Regions from separate parts of the Sodalis praecaptivus genome, predicted to be linked through region 2. Evidence: predicted binding sites of a transcription regulator. Region 2 holds the regulator's gene; each other region holds the start of a gene.

Region 1 (4,242 bases), 1.8 Mb from region 2:
CGGGTGCCGAGCAAACCAACCCGCCGCACCCCCGCGCGATGGAGGCGGACGGCGGTGGCATCGGCAATGTGCAGCAGCGGCAGCGAACAGCGCTGCGTGATAATATCCGCCACTTTGTGCATGGTGTTGGTGCAAAGGACGATGCCCTGGGCGCCGGCCTGGCGCAGCGCTTGCGCGCGCTCGGACAAAACCTCTCCCGCCTCTTGCCATGCCCCTGCGGACTGCATGCGGGCAATATCGGCGAAATCCACGCTCGCCAGAACCAGGGAGGCGGAGTGCAATCCGCCCAGGCGCTCGCTGACGCCCTGATTGATTAACCGATAATACGGCACGGTGGATTCCCAACTCATGCCGCCTAGCAATCCCAATGTTTTCATCCGCTTTCCTTTGGCGTGCGTCGCCATGGTGAGGAGTACCCGGCTCAATAGGGTCTCCGTGTGGATAATTCTTGTGTTATTCCCGGCGCTCGATAAAGATACCGTCTGGCGCAGCGTTAGCCCACGTCATTCTGACGCCTTTTTTCTCATTTTGGCGAACAGTAAGGAATCTCTATGGTATATCAGGCCAGCCCGTCCCGTTACGAAACGATGGAATATCACCGCTGTGGCAACAGCGGACTGAAACTGCCGGCGGTCTCGCTGGGGCTTTGGCACAATTTTGGCGATGCCACTTTGTTGGACACCAGCCGCCAAATGCTGCGTCATGCCTTCGATCTGGGCATTACCCATTTCGATCTCGCCAATAATTATGGTCCACCGCCGGGATCGGCGGAGGAAAACTTTGGCCGGCTGCTGCGCGAGGATTTTACGCCCTACCGCGATGAACTGGTTATCTCCACCAAGGCGGGTTACACCATGTGGCAGGGGCCTTATGGTGATTGGGGATCGAAAAAATATCTGGTGGCTAGCCTGAACCAGAGTTTGCGGCGCCTGGGGCTGGATTATGTGGATATTTTCTATCATCACCGGCCGGATCCGGACACGCCCCTGGAGGAAACCATGGCGGCGCTGGATCTCCTGGTGCGCCAGGGTAAGGCGCTGTATATCGGTCTGTCGAATTACCCGGCGCCGCTGGCGGAGCGGGCATTCAATCTGTTGCGTGAACTGGGCACGCCCTGTCTTATTCATCAGCCGAAATATTCGATGTTCGAGCGCTGGGTGGAACCGCAATTATTATCCAGTCTGGCCAGCCATGGCGTCGGCGCAATCGCCTTTTCGCCGCTGGCGGGCGGAGTACTGACCGATCGGTATATTCACGGTATCCCGGAAGACTCGCGCGCCGCCAGCCAGAGCGTCTTTCTCTCCGGCGCGCAGTTGACCGAGGAGAAGATGGCGAAAGTTCGCCGCCTCAACGCGGTGGCCGCCGCACGAGGGCAAAAATTGGCGCAAATGGCGCTGGCGTGGGTGCTGCGGGGCGATCGGGTCACGTCAGTGCTGATTGGCGCCAGCAAAACCGCACAAATTGACGATGCGGTCGCCATGTTGTCCAACCGGCAATTTAGCGAGCGTGAGCTGGCCGAGATCGAGGCCATCCTGGCCTGATCTAATGTCCCATGGCGGTGCCGATCAACAAGTAGATATTCAGCGTGACGACCACCGCCACGATAAGCCAGCCCAGCGTGTTGATGAGCGGCCGATTAACCAATTCGTTCATCAGTTGGCGGTTGCCGGTGAAGACCAGCAGCGGCACGAGCGCCAGCGCGATGCCGAAGCTGAGCAGTACCTGGCTCAACACCAGGATGCGCGTCGGATCCAGCCCCAGCAGAATGACGACGAACGACGGCAGCATGGTTATCACCCGCCGCAGCAGCAGCGGGATATGGAAATGCACAAACCCCTGCATCACCACCTGGCCGGCCATCGTGCCTACCACCGTGGAGGAGAGCCCCGCCGCGACCAGACTCAAACCGAACACCGTAGCGGCGGTATGGTTGAGCAACGGTGACAACGTCAAGTAGGCTTCATCCAAATCAGCGATACCGGTATGTCCGCTGAAATGGAACGCCGCCGCCGCGGTCGCCATCATCGCCAGATTGACGAACCCGGCAATCGTCATGGCGATGGCCACATCCAGTTTAGTGGAAGAGTAACGTTCGGCGCGGCTGCCCTCGCGGCTATTCTGGGTTAGCGAGGAGTGCAAATAAATTACGTGCGGCATGATGGTGGCGCCCAACACGCCGGCGGCCAAGAATACCGCTTCGCCGTTGGGCAGCGTCGGCCAGAGCATGCCGGCGCCCAATTCGCTTAGCACCGGACGGGAATAAAACAACTCGGCGATATAGGCGGCGGCGACAAACAGCAGCAGGCCGCCTATCACCACTTCAAGCGGTTTTTGCCCGCGATTTTGCAGCATCAAGATTAAAAAGGTGACAACGCCGGTAATGATCGCGCCTTGAAGCAGCGTTACCCCCAGCAGCATTTTAAAGCCGATGGCGGCGCCGATAAATTCCGCCAGATCGGTGGCCATCGCGATGATTTCCGCCTGTACCCAATAGGCCCAGACCGCCGGACGGGGAAAACGATCGCGGATGTGTTCAGCCAGATTCTTGCCGGTGGCGATCCCCAATTTGGCGGACAAAAGCTGAATCAGCATCGCCATAATATTGGCCCATACCACCACCCACAGCAGCCGATAGCCAAAACTGGCGCCGGCTTGAATATTGGTCGCGAAATTACCGGGGTCGATATACCCAATCGCGGCGATAAAAGCCGGTCCGAGTAGGGAGAGCTTTACTTTTCTCGCTGCTCGATTGGCGTTATCCGCAGCACGGCTGTCCACCATAGTAATAACCCTTATCAACAAACATGTTTATGAGAATATACAAATGATAATGATTATCAAGTGCATTTAGAGCGATTCTGCTTATCTCTGCGATAGCAGCTATTAATGCACCGCATGTCCCACGGTCGGACGGCCCGGGCTCATCGTCGTTTCACCTTGACGCTAAAAGTATAGCACAGGCTATGTTTTAGCCTAGCACAGATCTTAACCTTTCGATCCTAATAATTAACAAAAATGCATAAAATTCTGGGTGTGGACGATAGCCGCGCAGGAGAGAAAGAGGATTTTGCTATATTTGCAACTTATAACTCGTTTTTACCTGCCCCGTTACATAGAATGAGCGGCGAATTCTGCCTGCCTCATTTTTGGAGCAACTATGTCCCGCACTTTGCACTTTGTCCTGGCGCTCGCCGTGGTGGCGATCCTGGCAATGTTGGTTAGCCGCGATCGTAAAAGCATTCGCGTGCGTTTTATTATCCAGCTGTTAGCGATTGAAATTTTACTCGCCTACTTTTTCCTCAATTCCCACATAGGTCTGGGCTTCGTGCAGGGTTTCTCCGCCCTGTTCGATAAGCTGCTGGGTTTTGCCGCCGAAGGCACCGGTTTCGTGTTCGGGAATATGAATAAACAGGGCCTGGCGTTCTTCTTCCTGAACGTCCTTTGCCCGATTGTGTTCATCTCGGCGCTTATCGGCATCCTGCAGCATATCCGCGTGCTGCCCTTCGTTATCCGCATCATCGGTACGGTGCTGTCGAAAATCAACGGCATGGGCAAACTGGAATCGTTCAACGCCGTGAGTTCGTTGATCCTCGGCCAGTCGGAAAACTTCATCGCCTATAAAGATATCCTCGGCAAAATGTCCGAACGGCGCATGTACACAATGGCCGCCACGGCGATGTCGACGGTGTCCATGTCCATCGTCGGCGCTTATATGACCATGCTGGCGCCCAAATATGTCGTGGCGGCGCTGGTGCTGAATATGTTTAGTACCTTTATCGTTCTATCGTTGCTCAATCCCTACCGGGTAGAGAAAGAAGAAGATTTGCAGATGAGCCATCTGCACGAAGGACAAAGTTTCTTTGAAATGCTGGGCGAATACATCCTCGCCGGGTTTAAAGTGGCCATTATCGTCGCGGCGATGCTTATCGGGTTTATCGCGCTGATCTCTGCCGTTAACGCGCTGTTTAGCCTGCTGTTCGGCATAAGTTTCCAGGGCATCCTCGGTTATATTTTCTTCCCGTTCGCCTGGGTGATGGGCGTGCCTGCGCACGAAGCGCTACAGGTGGGCAGCATTATGGCCACCAAATTGGTGTCGAATGAATTTGTGGCCATGATCGATTTGCAGAAAGTCGCCGGGGAATTATCGCCGCGCTCGGTGGGGATTCTGTCGGTGTTCTTGGTGTCGTTCGCCAACTTTTCCTCGATAGGCATCGTCGCCGGCGCAATCAAGGGCCTGAACGA
Region 2 (4,242 bases):
ATTGAACTATCGGCTGCAGGCGGCGCGCCAGCCGGAACAGGGTCTGCCGGTGGTGCTGATCCACGGTTTGTTCGGCAGTCTGGATAATTTGGGCGTACTGGCCCGTCCCCTGGGTGAAAATCATCGCACGCTGCAAATTGATTTGCGCAACCACGGCCTGTCCCCCCACGCCCCCACCATGGGTTACGACGAAATGGCGCGGGATGTGCTGGCGTTACTGGACGCGCTGCTTATTGAGCGCTGTATCGTCATCGGTCATTCGATGGGCGGCAAGGTGGCAATGACGCTTTGCGCGCTGGCGCCGGCGCGCATTGCGCAGGCGGTGGTGATCGATATGGCGCCGGTGGCCTATCAGGTCCGCCGCCATGACGCCATTTTCGCCGCCCTGGCGCGCGTCAGCGAGTCTGGGATAACGCAGCGCAGCGACGCCGCACGGCTGATGGAACAGGATATTGACGACCCGGGCACCATTCAGTTTCTACTGAAATCGTTTGATCAGGGACAATGGCGTTTCGCTCTTGACAGCATCCAGCATAATTACGCCGACATTATCGGCTGGCGAACACTGCCCCCCTGGCCGGGGCCGATACTGTTTATCCGCGGCGGTAATTCCCCCTATCTGGATGATCGCTACCGCGAGACTCTCCGCCGGCAATTTCCCCGCGCCCGCGCCCATGTGGTGGCCGGCGCCGGCCATTGGGTGCATGCCGAAAAACCGCAGGCGGTAGTGCGCGCTGTCGCGCGTTTTCTGACGGAAGCATCAGCCGGACGCGGCAGTTAGCCATTGTCGCCACCCGCTTCACTGGGGTAAGATGACGGGTTTTTGGATGCCGGCTACCTCCAGGGACCGGTGAAACTAACGCTACGGAGGACGCCGGCCAGGGCTCAGGCCAGCCGCCGGCGACCCCGCCGCTTACGGTTGCATATTCCCTTCATCAACTATGGCAAAAGAACAAACGGACCGCACTACGCTGGATTTATTTACGGATGAACGCCGCCCGGGAAGGCCGAAAACCAGTCCTCTTTCTCGGGATGAGCAGCTCAGAATCAATAAGCGTAACCAGCTGCGGCGTGACAAAGTGCGCGGGCTGCGTCGAGTGGAGTTGAAAATCAATGCGCAGGCGGTGGATGCGCTGAATAAACTGGCCGATCAGCGGGATATATCCCGCAGTGAGCTTATCGAACTTATCCTGCTGGCGGAGCTTGAACGCCAGCGGCCCGCCGGCTGAAGGAGGGGTCCCGCGGCGGCAGAGCGTCATTTGTGGCACAGGCCTTAAACAGACCGATCGCTGGCCGTAAAGCAGGCCGCGCGTCTGCCTGCCGCTAAACCGTGGCACAGGCATTAGGCCGGCACGCCTTTGCACCTGCGGCGTACACGTCACGGCGGGCGCAATTGACGCAAAAAGCCCCCGCCGGCAGGTATCTCCTTAAGTGAGGGTCTGCTATCATTGCCCTTATCAGCTTAAGGTTGACGATTGGGCATACCCTTAATTTTTATGAGGTTTTGATATTCATGGCGAGTGTAGGCATTTTCTTTGGCAGTGATACCGGCAATACCGAAAATATTGCCAAGATGATCCAAAAGCAACTGGGTACCGATGTTGCTGATGTTTTTGACATCGCCAAAAGCAGCAAAGAAGATCTGGAACAGTATGACCGGCTGCTGCTGGGTATCCCGACCTGGTATTACGGCGAAGCGCAGTGCGACTGGGATGATTTTTTCCCGACGTTGGAAGAGGTCGATTTCAGCGGCAAGATAGTTGCGCTATTCGGCTGCGGCGATCAGGAAGATTACGCGGAGTATTTCTGCGATGCGATGGGCACCCTGCGGGACATTATTGAACCCCACGGCGCCACGCTGGTCGGCCATTGGCCTACCGCCGGCTATCATTTCGAGGCGTCCAAAGGGCTGGCGGACGACGACCACTTTATTGGTCTGGCCATTGATGAGGACCGCCAGCCCGAGCTTACCGCCGAACGCGTCGACGGCTGGGTCAAACAGGTTCGCGAAGAGATGAATTTGGCTTAACGCCTTACCGCCGTCCGGCCTCCCCGGACGGCATGATGCCGCATTGTATGCTTGATAAATAATTCCTTTCAAATTGATAGCTACAATTTTGTAACTTTTTCCGCCAAAGCAGTACAATGGCACCACACTTTGTGTGATTTTTTAAACCTAAAGAGGTAACATAGTCCTTACTCGCTGAGTGGGCTATAATGAAAATGAGTCTCTTTTTCATTTCTGACCGCGAGTTCTATAATGAGACAGTGATACATTTTTCGGGCCGACGATTGTTATAGGCTGTGTTAGCTTATAACTTGATTATCAAGTAACAGGACCAAACCCGCATGACTGACAATAACATCGCATTAAAGAAGGCCGGCCTGAAAGTGACCCTTCCCAGGCTCAAAATCCTGGAAGTGTTGCAAGACCCGGAATGCCACCACGTCAGTGCGGAAGATCTGTATAAAAAGCTGATCGATATGGGTGAGGAAATCGGGCTGGCCACCGTTTACCGCGTACTCAATCAGTTCGATGACGCCGGCATTGTCACCCGCCACAACTTTGAGGGCGGCAAATCGGTTTTCGAGCTCACCCAGCAACACCATCACGATCACCTGATTTGCCTGGATTGCGGCAAGGTCATCGAATTTCGCGATGAGTTTATCGAGGCGCGCCAGCGCGACATCGCGAAAAAGCACAATATCAAACTGACCAACCACAGCCTCTATCTTTATGGCCATTGCGCGGAAGGCGACTGCCGTGAAGATGAAACCTTGCATGATATAGATGATCCGCACGTCGTAAAATTCTGACACCCGTCCTACGCCGTCACGTTACCGCCATACAATCACGACCGTATAAAGAGAAACCGCCGCCGGCGGTTTTTTCTCGCCTTGCTTTTACACTTCATAACGCCCCTTTTTTCTTACTTGCCGCCATCCCGCTATTCTCCCGTACTGAATCAGCCTTTCACCCGATGACGGCGGGGAAGTTAACTTCTTAGGCTATTGGGCAGTGGGCTTATAGGCCGATAAATTATTATCAGCCCCTAGCCCGGCCCTGCCCCCAAAAAAACAGGGGAGCAGGGATCCGTTCACAGCGCTTACCCACCGAGCCCTCCCTGGAAGCGGTAACGCTGTCTCCTAACGTCTTTGGTCGACCTACAGGTATCCCGATGATGAAACCTATCCTGCAAGACACCCCTGTGCCGCCCGCGGCTGTGGCATCGCTGGCAGCGCCTCCCGCCACGCGAACGCCGCTCACGTCTGAACCCAACGGCGTAAGGCAAGCAAAATGGTTACGCCCAGCCACCGCGGCGAGGAGCACACCCCCGGCATCCCCGCGCCCCGTGCGTATTGATGCGGCGCTTGCCAACGTCACCACCCTGCTTACTCCCGTACCGTCGCGCCCCAGCAAAAACGCCCAACGCGACGCCGCGACCGGTTGGCAGCCGGCCACGCCATCTGGCTCCCTGCCGCGACGGTTACACAACCCGCAACGCGATACCGCGGCCGGTGCATACCCGTCTAGACAATCGCCCTCATCGCCGGTGACCCTCAGACGTCCGCGGGATCCCGTCGCGGCAGTGGCGAGCCAGGCTCCGCCGCGGCCGCCGAAACCTTCGCCGTTGACGGCAGGCACCTGCGGCGATAGTTCCCGCATGTATGCGCAAATCGATCATGAGGCCCTGCCCACGTTTCGCTCAACGGGTATCACGTTCGTTCCCTACGACAAAACCGTTTACGCCACTCTGCACGGCCCTGAGCCCCTCATCTCTGACGCCCACGGGGCCCCAGAGGGGAGGGTGCATTCCTGGATCGATTTTAGCGTCGAGAGAAAAAAGCATGCGGCGTTCGCGGCGTTGACATCCCGCGTTAAGCAACTGGTGGGTGACAAGGTGATCCCGTGCAAATATGCGCCGCCGGCCGATGCGTTAGATAACAGCTACATCTGGGCCGACAGGCCCAACCATTATCAGCTACGCCTCAGGCACCATCCGCACGCCTATAGCTTGGATAAGCTTGAAAACTTGCCGCAAGCGTTGCAGCGCGGGCAGCAAGAGGAATAAGCGGCGCAGCGTAACCGCTTCCCCCTGCGCCAGAAACGGAAAGATCACGGCGCGGGGGGCAAGATCACATCCCGGCTTTCGCGGCCCAGGTGTCGCGCAGCCCCACGGTGCGGTTGAACACCGGATGGGAGGGGCTGGAGTAGCGGCTGTCGGCGCAAAAATAGCCTTC
Region 3 (4,242 bases), 1.6 Mb from region 2:
GTTCGGCACATTCTGCTTTGCGCTGGCCGCGGCCGCCTGCGCGCTGTCGCAATCGGTCGAGATGTTGATTTATATGCGCCTGTTGCATGGCCTGGCCGCCGCCGCCGCAAGCGTGGTCATCAATGCGCTGATGCGCGACATGTTCACCAAGGATGATTTCTCGCGCATGATGTCTTTCGTGGTACTCGTCATGACCGTGGCGCCCTTGCTGGCGCCGATTATCGGCGGCGGCCTGCTGGTGTTATTGAGCTGGCACGCGATTTTCTGGACCATCGGCCTGGCGGCGCTGGTGGCGACGATATTGGTGCTGGTGTTTATTCGCGAAACGCTGCCGCGCGAACGGCGGCAGAAGTTTCGCCTCAGCACTACCATCGGTAATTTCGGCTCGCTGTTTCGCCACAAGCGGGTGTTCAGTTACATGCTAGCCAGCGGTTTCTCGTTCGCCGGCATGTTTTCCTTTCTCAGCGCCGGGCCGTTTGTCTATATTGACCTCAACGGCGTGTCGCCGCAGAACTTCGGCTACTACTTTGCGCTCAACGTCGTATTCTTGTTCATCCTGACGCTTATCAATAGCCGCTTTGTCGCGCGTTTCGGGGCGCAAAGCATGTTCCGGCTGGGCCTGACGATCCAGTTTGGCACCGGTCTTTGGATGATAGCGGTGCTGGCGCTGCATCTCGGTTTCATTCCACTGGTAGTTGGCGTGGCGCTGTTTGTAGGCTGTGTGGCTATGGTGACCTCGAACGGGATGGCGGTGATCCTGGAAGATTTTCCGCATATGGCCGGCACGGCGTCGTCGCTGGCGGGCACGCTGCGTTTCGGCGTCGGGGCGGTCATCGGCGCGTTGCTGTCGCTGGCGACGTTCGATAGCGCCTGGCCGATGGTGCTTTCCATGGCGGTTTGCAGCAGCGTCGCGCTGCTGTGCTATTTGTACGCCAGCCGTCCGCGCAAGAGCAAAGTGCGGCCTTCGCTGGGCTAATCGACGCCTTCGGCTGGCGCCCCACGTCAAGCCGGCCTGTGCGCTTGCTCTGCCGGCTGCCCCCCACATCAAGCTGGCCTGCGCGCTTGCTCTGCCGGCTGGCGCCCCGCGCCAAGCTGGCCTGTGCGCCGTGCGTTGCCGCTTCGCGTCCCCTATCACGCTGACTTACGCCGTGTTCGGTTAATTCCTGTTTATGCCGGCCTGAACGGGTCGCGATGGGCGGCTAAGGCGCGCTTTTCCCAGCGCTAAACCGGTTGCGCTCCGCCTGACGCGGCGGCGCTGTCCAGCGCGTTGCCCTTGACTCACAAGGGAGTGCTATCCGCCTCGCCCGGGCCCCATCCGGGCGCTAAACCGGTTGCGCTTCGCCTGACGCGGCGGCGCTGTCCAGTGCGTTGCCCTTGACCCACAAGGGAGCGCTATCCGCCTCGTCCGGGCCCCATCCGGGCGCTAAACCGATTGCGCTTCGCCTGACGCGGCGGCGCTGTCCAGCGCGTTGCCCTTGACCCACAAGGGAGCGCTATCCGCCTCGCCCGGGCCCCATCCCGGCGCTAAACCGGTTGCGCTCCGCCTGACGCGGCAGCGCTATCCAGCGCGTTGCCCTTGACTCACAAGGGAGCGCTATCCGCCTCGCCCGGGCCCCATCCCGGCGCATAGCCGGCCCGCGCGGCCGCCGCCTCTGCCGTCATTTCCGCTGTTTTTCCTTACTTTCCGTAGGGATTGAGCGCGGTAGCAAAGTTGCAATTTTGCCGTCGATCACCTTGTTTTTCTTCCTAGGTAATGATAATCAATATCGTTCTTATTGACGTTTATTTACAATGGTCTGCCCTGGAGGCGGATGAGGATAAATGATGTTTGTACCGTTTCTTATCATGTTCAGGGAAGGGCTTGAAGCGGCGCTGATTGTTAGTCTCATCGCGGGTTACCTGAAAAAAACCGGACGCGGTCAATGGTTGACAAGGGTGTGGCTCGGTGCCATCACCGCGGCGCTGTTGTGCCTGGCGCTGGGGCTGGCGATTAACGCCACCACCGGTGAATTTCCGCAAAAGGAACAGGAGCTGTTCGAGGGCATCGTAGCGGTTATCGCCGTCGCCGTATTGACCTGGATGGTACTGTGGATGCGCAAAATGTCCCGTTCGGTGAAAAATCAGCTGGAAATGGCGGTGGACCAGGCCCTGGCGCAATCCCAGCGTCAGGGATGGGCGCTCACCGGCATGGTGTTTTTTGCCGTGGCGCGTGAAGGCCTGGAGTCGGTGTTCTTCTTGCTGGCGGCGTTCAGCCAGGATGTGGGCATCGCCGCGCCGATCGGCGCGGTATTGGGTTTGGCCTGCGCCATCGCGCTGGGCATGGTGATGTACTGGACCGGTATCCGGCTGCCGCTGGCGGCCTTTTTCAAATGGACTAGCGTGTTTATTTTGTTTGTCGCCGCCGGGCTTGCCGCCGGCGCGATCCGCGCGTTCCATGAAGCCGGGTTGTGGAACGGCTACCAATCAATCGCCTTTGATTGGAGTCAGGTGCTGTCGACGCATACGCTATTCGGCACGCTTTTGGAAGGCCTGTTAGGCTACCAGGAAACACCGACGGTTAGCGAGGTGGCGGTATATTTGCTTTACCTGGTACCGGCGCTGATTTTGTTTTTCCTGCCGTCCCGGCACTCCCGGGCGGCGACGCTCGCCAAATAAGAAATTTTTCATCAGCCGCAAAACATCAGGATAATGTTATATGTCAACCCAACAACGTTTTGGCCGTCGCCTGGCGCCGGCGATGCTGTTCGCTCTGCCGGTATTCACGACAGCCAGCCTGCCCGCGCGAGCGGCGGATATCCCGGAAGTCAAGATCACCGTCAACGATAAACAATGTGAGCCGATGGCCTTGACCGTCAACGCGGGGAAAACCCGTTTCGTGGTCCATAATACCAGCCAGAAAGGGCTGGAATGGGAAATATTGAAAGGGGTGATGGTGGTGGAGGAGCGCGAAAATATCGCGCCGGGCTTTACCCAAAAAATGACCGCCAACCTGGAGCCGGGGGAGTATGACATGACCTGCGGGCTGTTAAGTAATCCCCGCGGTAAGCTGACGGTCACCGCCGACGGCAGCCAGAGCGGCACGCAACCGGATGCCATGGCGCTGGTGGGCCCCATCGCCGACTATAAAGTCTACGTCATCGGCGAGGTCGCGGAACTGGTCAAGGGCACCAAGGCCTTCACCGAGGCGATTAACCGCGGCGATTTGGCCACCGCCCAGCGTTTGTATGCGCCAACCCGCCAACATTATGAGCGCATCGAACCCATCGCCGAACTGTTCTCCGATTTGGACGAGAGTATCGACGCGCGGGAAGATGATTACGAGAAAAAGGCCGACGACCCGAAATTTACCGGCTTCCACCGGCTGGAAAAAACGCTGTTCGCTGATAAAACCACCGACGCGATGACGCCCTTCGCCGATAAGCTTTACCGCGATGTGCTGGAGTTGCAAAAACGCATCGGCGCACTGACCTTCCCGCCCAGTAAAGTCGTCGGTGGGGCCGCCGGCTTGATTGAGGAAGTGGCTTCGAGCAAAATCAGCGGTGAAGAGGATCGCTACAGCCGCACCGACCTGTGGGACTTCCAGGCCAATATCGACGGCGCGCAAAAAATTGTCAATCTGCTGCGCCCGCTGTTGACCAAAGCCAACGCGCCGTTACTGAGCAAAATTGACGGCAATTTCAGCAAAGTCGACACGGTGCTGGCAAAATACCGTACGGCGCAAGGTTTTGAATCCTATGAAAAACTGACCGAAGCCGATCGCAATGCGTTGAAGGGGCCGATCACCACGCTGGCGGAAGATCTTGCGCAGCTGCGCGGCGTGTTGGGGCTTGACTAGGGCAATGAGATTGATGCGTCGCAGTCACAAGAAGTCAGCCCGCCGGGACGGCACACCGTCCGCCACCCGTCGGCGTTTGTTACTCGGTCTGGGCGCCGCCGGCGGCGCGCTGGCGCTGAAGGCGGGCGCCGGCGAACCGGCGGTCAATGTGCCGCAGGCCGCAGAGGGCGCGTCGCCGGGAACGCTGTCGCCGGATGAGCGTTGGGAACGGCAGCCGTGCTTCGGCCTGCATCAGGCGGGCATCGTGACGCCCCAACAGGCGGCGATGATGCTGGTCGCCTTTGATGTGCTGGCGGACAACCGCCAGGATCTCGAGCGCTTGTTCCGGCTGTTGACCGCGCGTATCGCGTTTCTCACTACCGGCGGGCAGGCGCCGGCGGTGAATGAACGATTACCCCCTATGGATT

The links. The regulator Fur, encoded in region 2, represses iron uptake genes when iron is present. The targets are predictions, from matches to a motif close to ATAATAATGAGAACNACTATCAA.
Region 1: a site for Fur is predicted at 2,819-2,841, ahead of SANT_RS06365 (Nramp family divalent metal transporter). Genes of this name have one in related genera too.
Region 3: a site for Fur is predicted at 1,754-1,776, ahead of efeU (iron uptake transporter permease EfeU). Genes of this name have one in related genera too.

What each region holds. Positions count from the first base shown of each region.
Region 1 covers NZ_CP006569.1:1,427,029-1,431,270, reverse strand. Annotated here, with positions in the region: gene SANT_RS06375 (aspartate/glutamate racemase family protein) at 1-377, opposite strand, end outside; gene mgrA (L-glyceraldehyde 3-phosphate reductase) at 552-1,541, shown strand; gene SANT_RS06365 (Nramp family divalent metal transporter) at 1,543-2,781, opposite strand; gene SANT_RS06360 (NupC/NupG family nucleoside CNT transporter) at 3,158-4,242, shown strand, end outside.
Region 2 covers NZ_CP006569.1:3,221,845-3,226,086, forward strand. Annotated here, with positions in the region: gene ybfF (esterase) at 1-781, shown strand, start outside; gene ybfE (LexA regulated protein) at 942-1,229, shown strand; gene fldA (flavodoxin FldA) at 1,514-2,029, shown strand; gene fur (ferric iron uptake transcriptional regulator) at 2,350-2,817, shown strand; gene SANT_RS14235 (hypothetical protein) at 3,180-4,073, shown strand; gene glnS (glutamine--tRNA ligase) at 4,138-4,242, opposite strand, start outside.
Region 3 covers NZ_CP006569.1:1,583,782-1,588,023, forward strand. Annotated here, with positions in the region: gene SANT_RS07040 (Bcr/CflA family multidrug efflux MFS transporter) at 1-976, shown strand, start outside; gene efeU (iron uptake transporter permease EfeU) at 1,825-2,655, shown strand; gene efeO (iron uptake system protein EfeO) at 2,696-3,835, shown strand; gene efeB (iron uptake transporter deferrochelatase/peroxidase subunit) at 3,849-4,242, shown strand, end outside.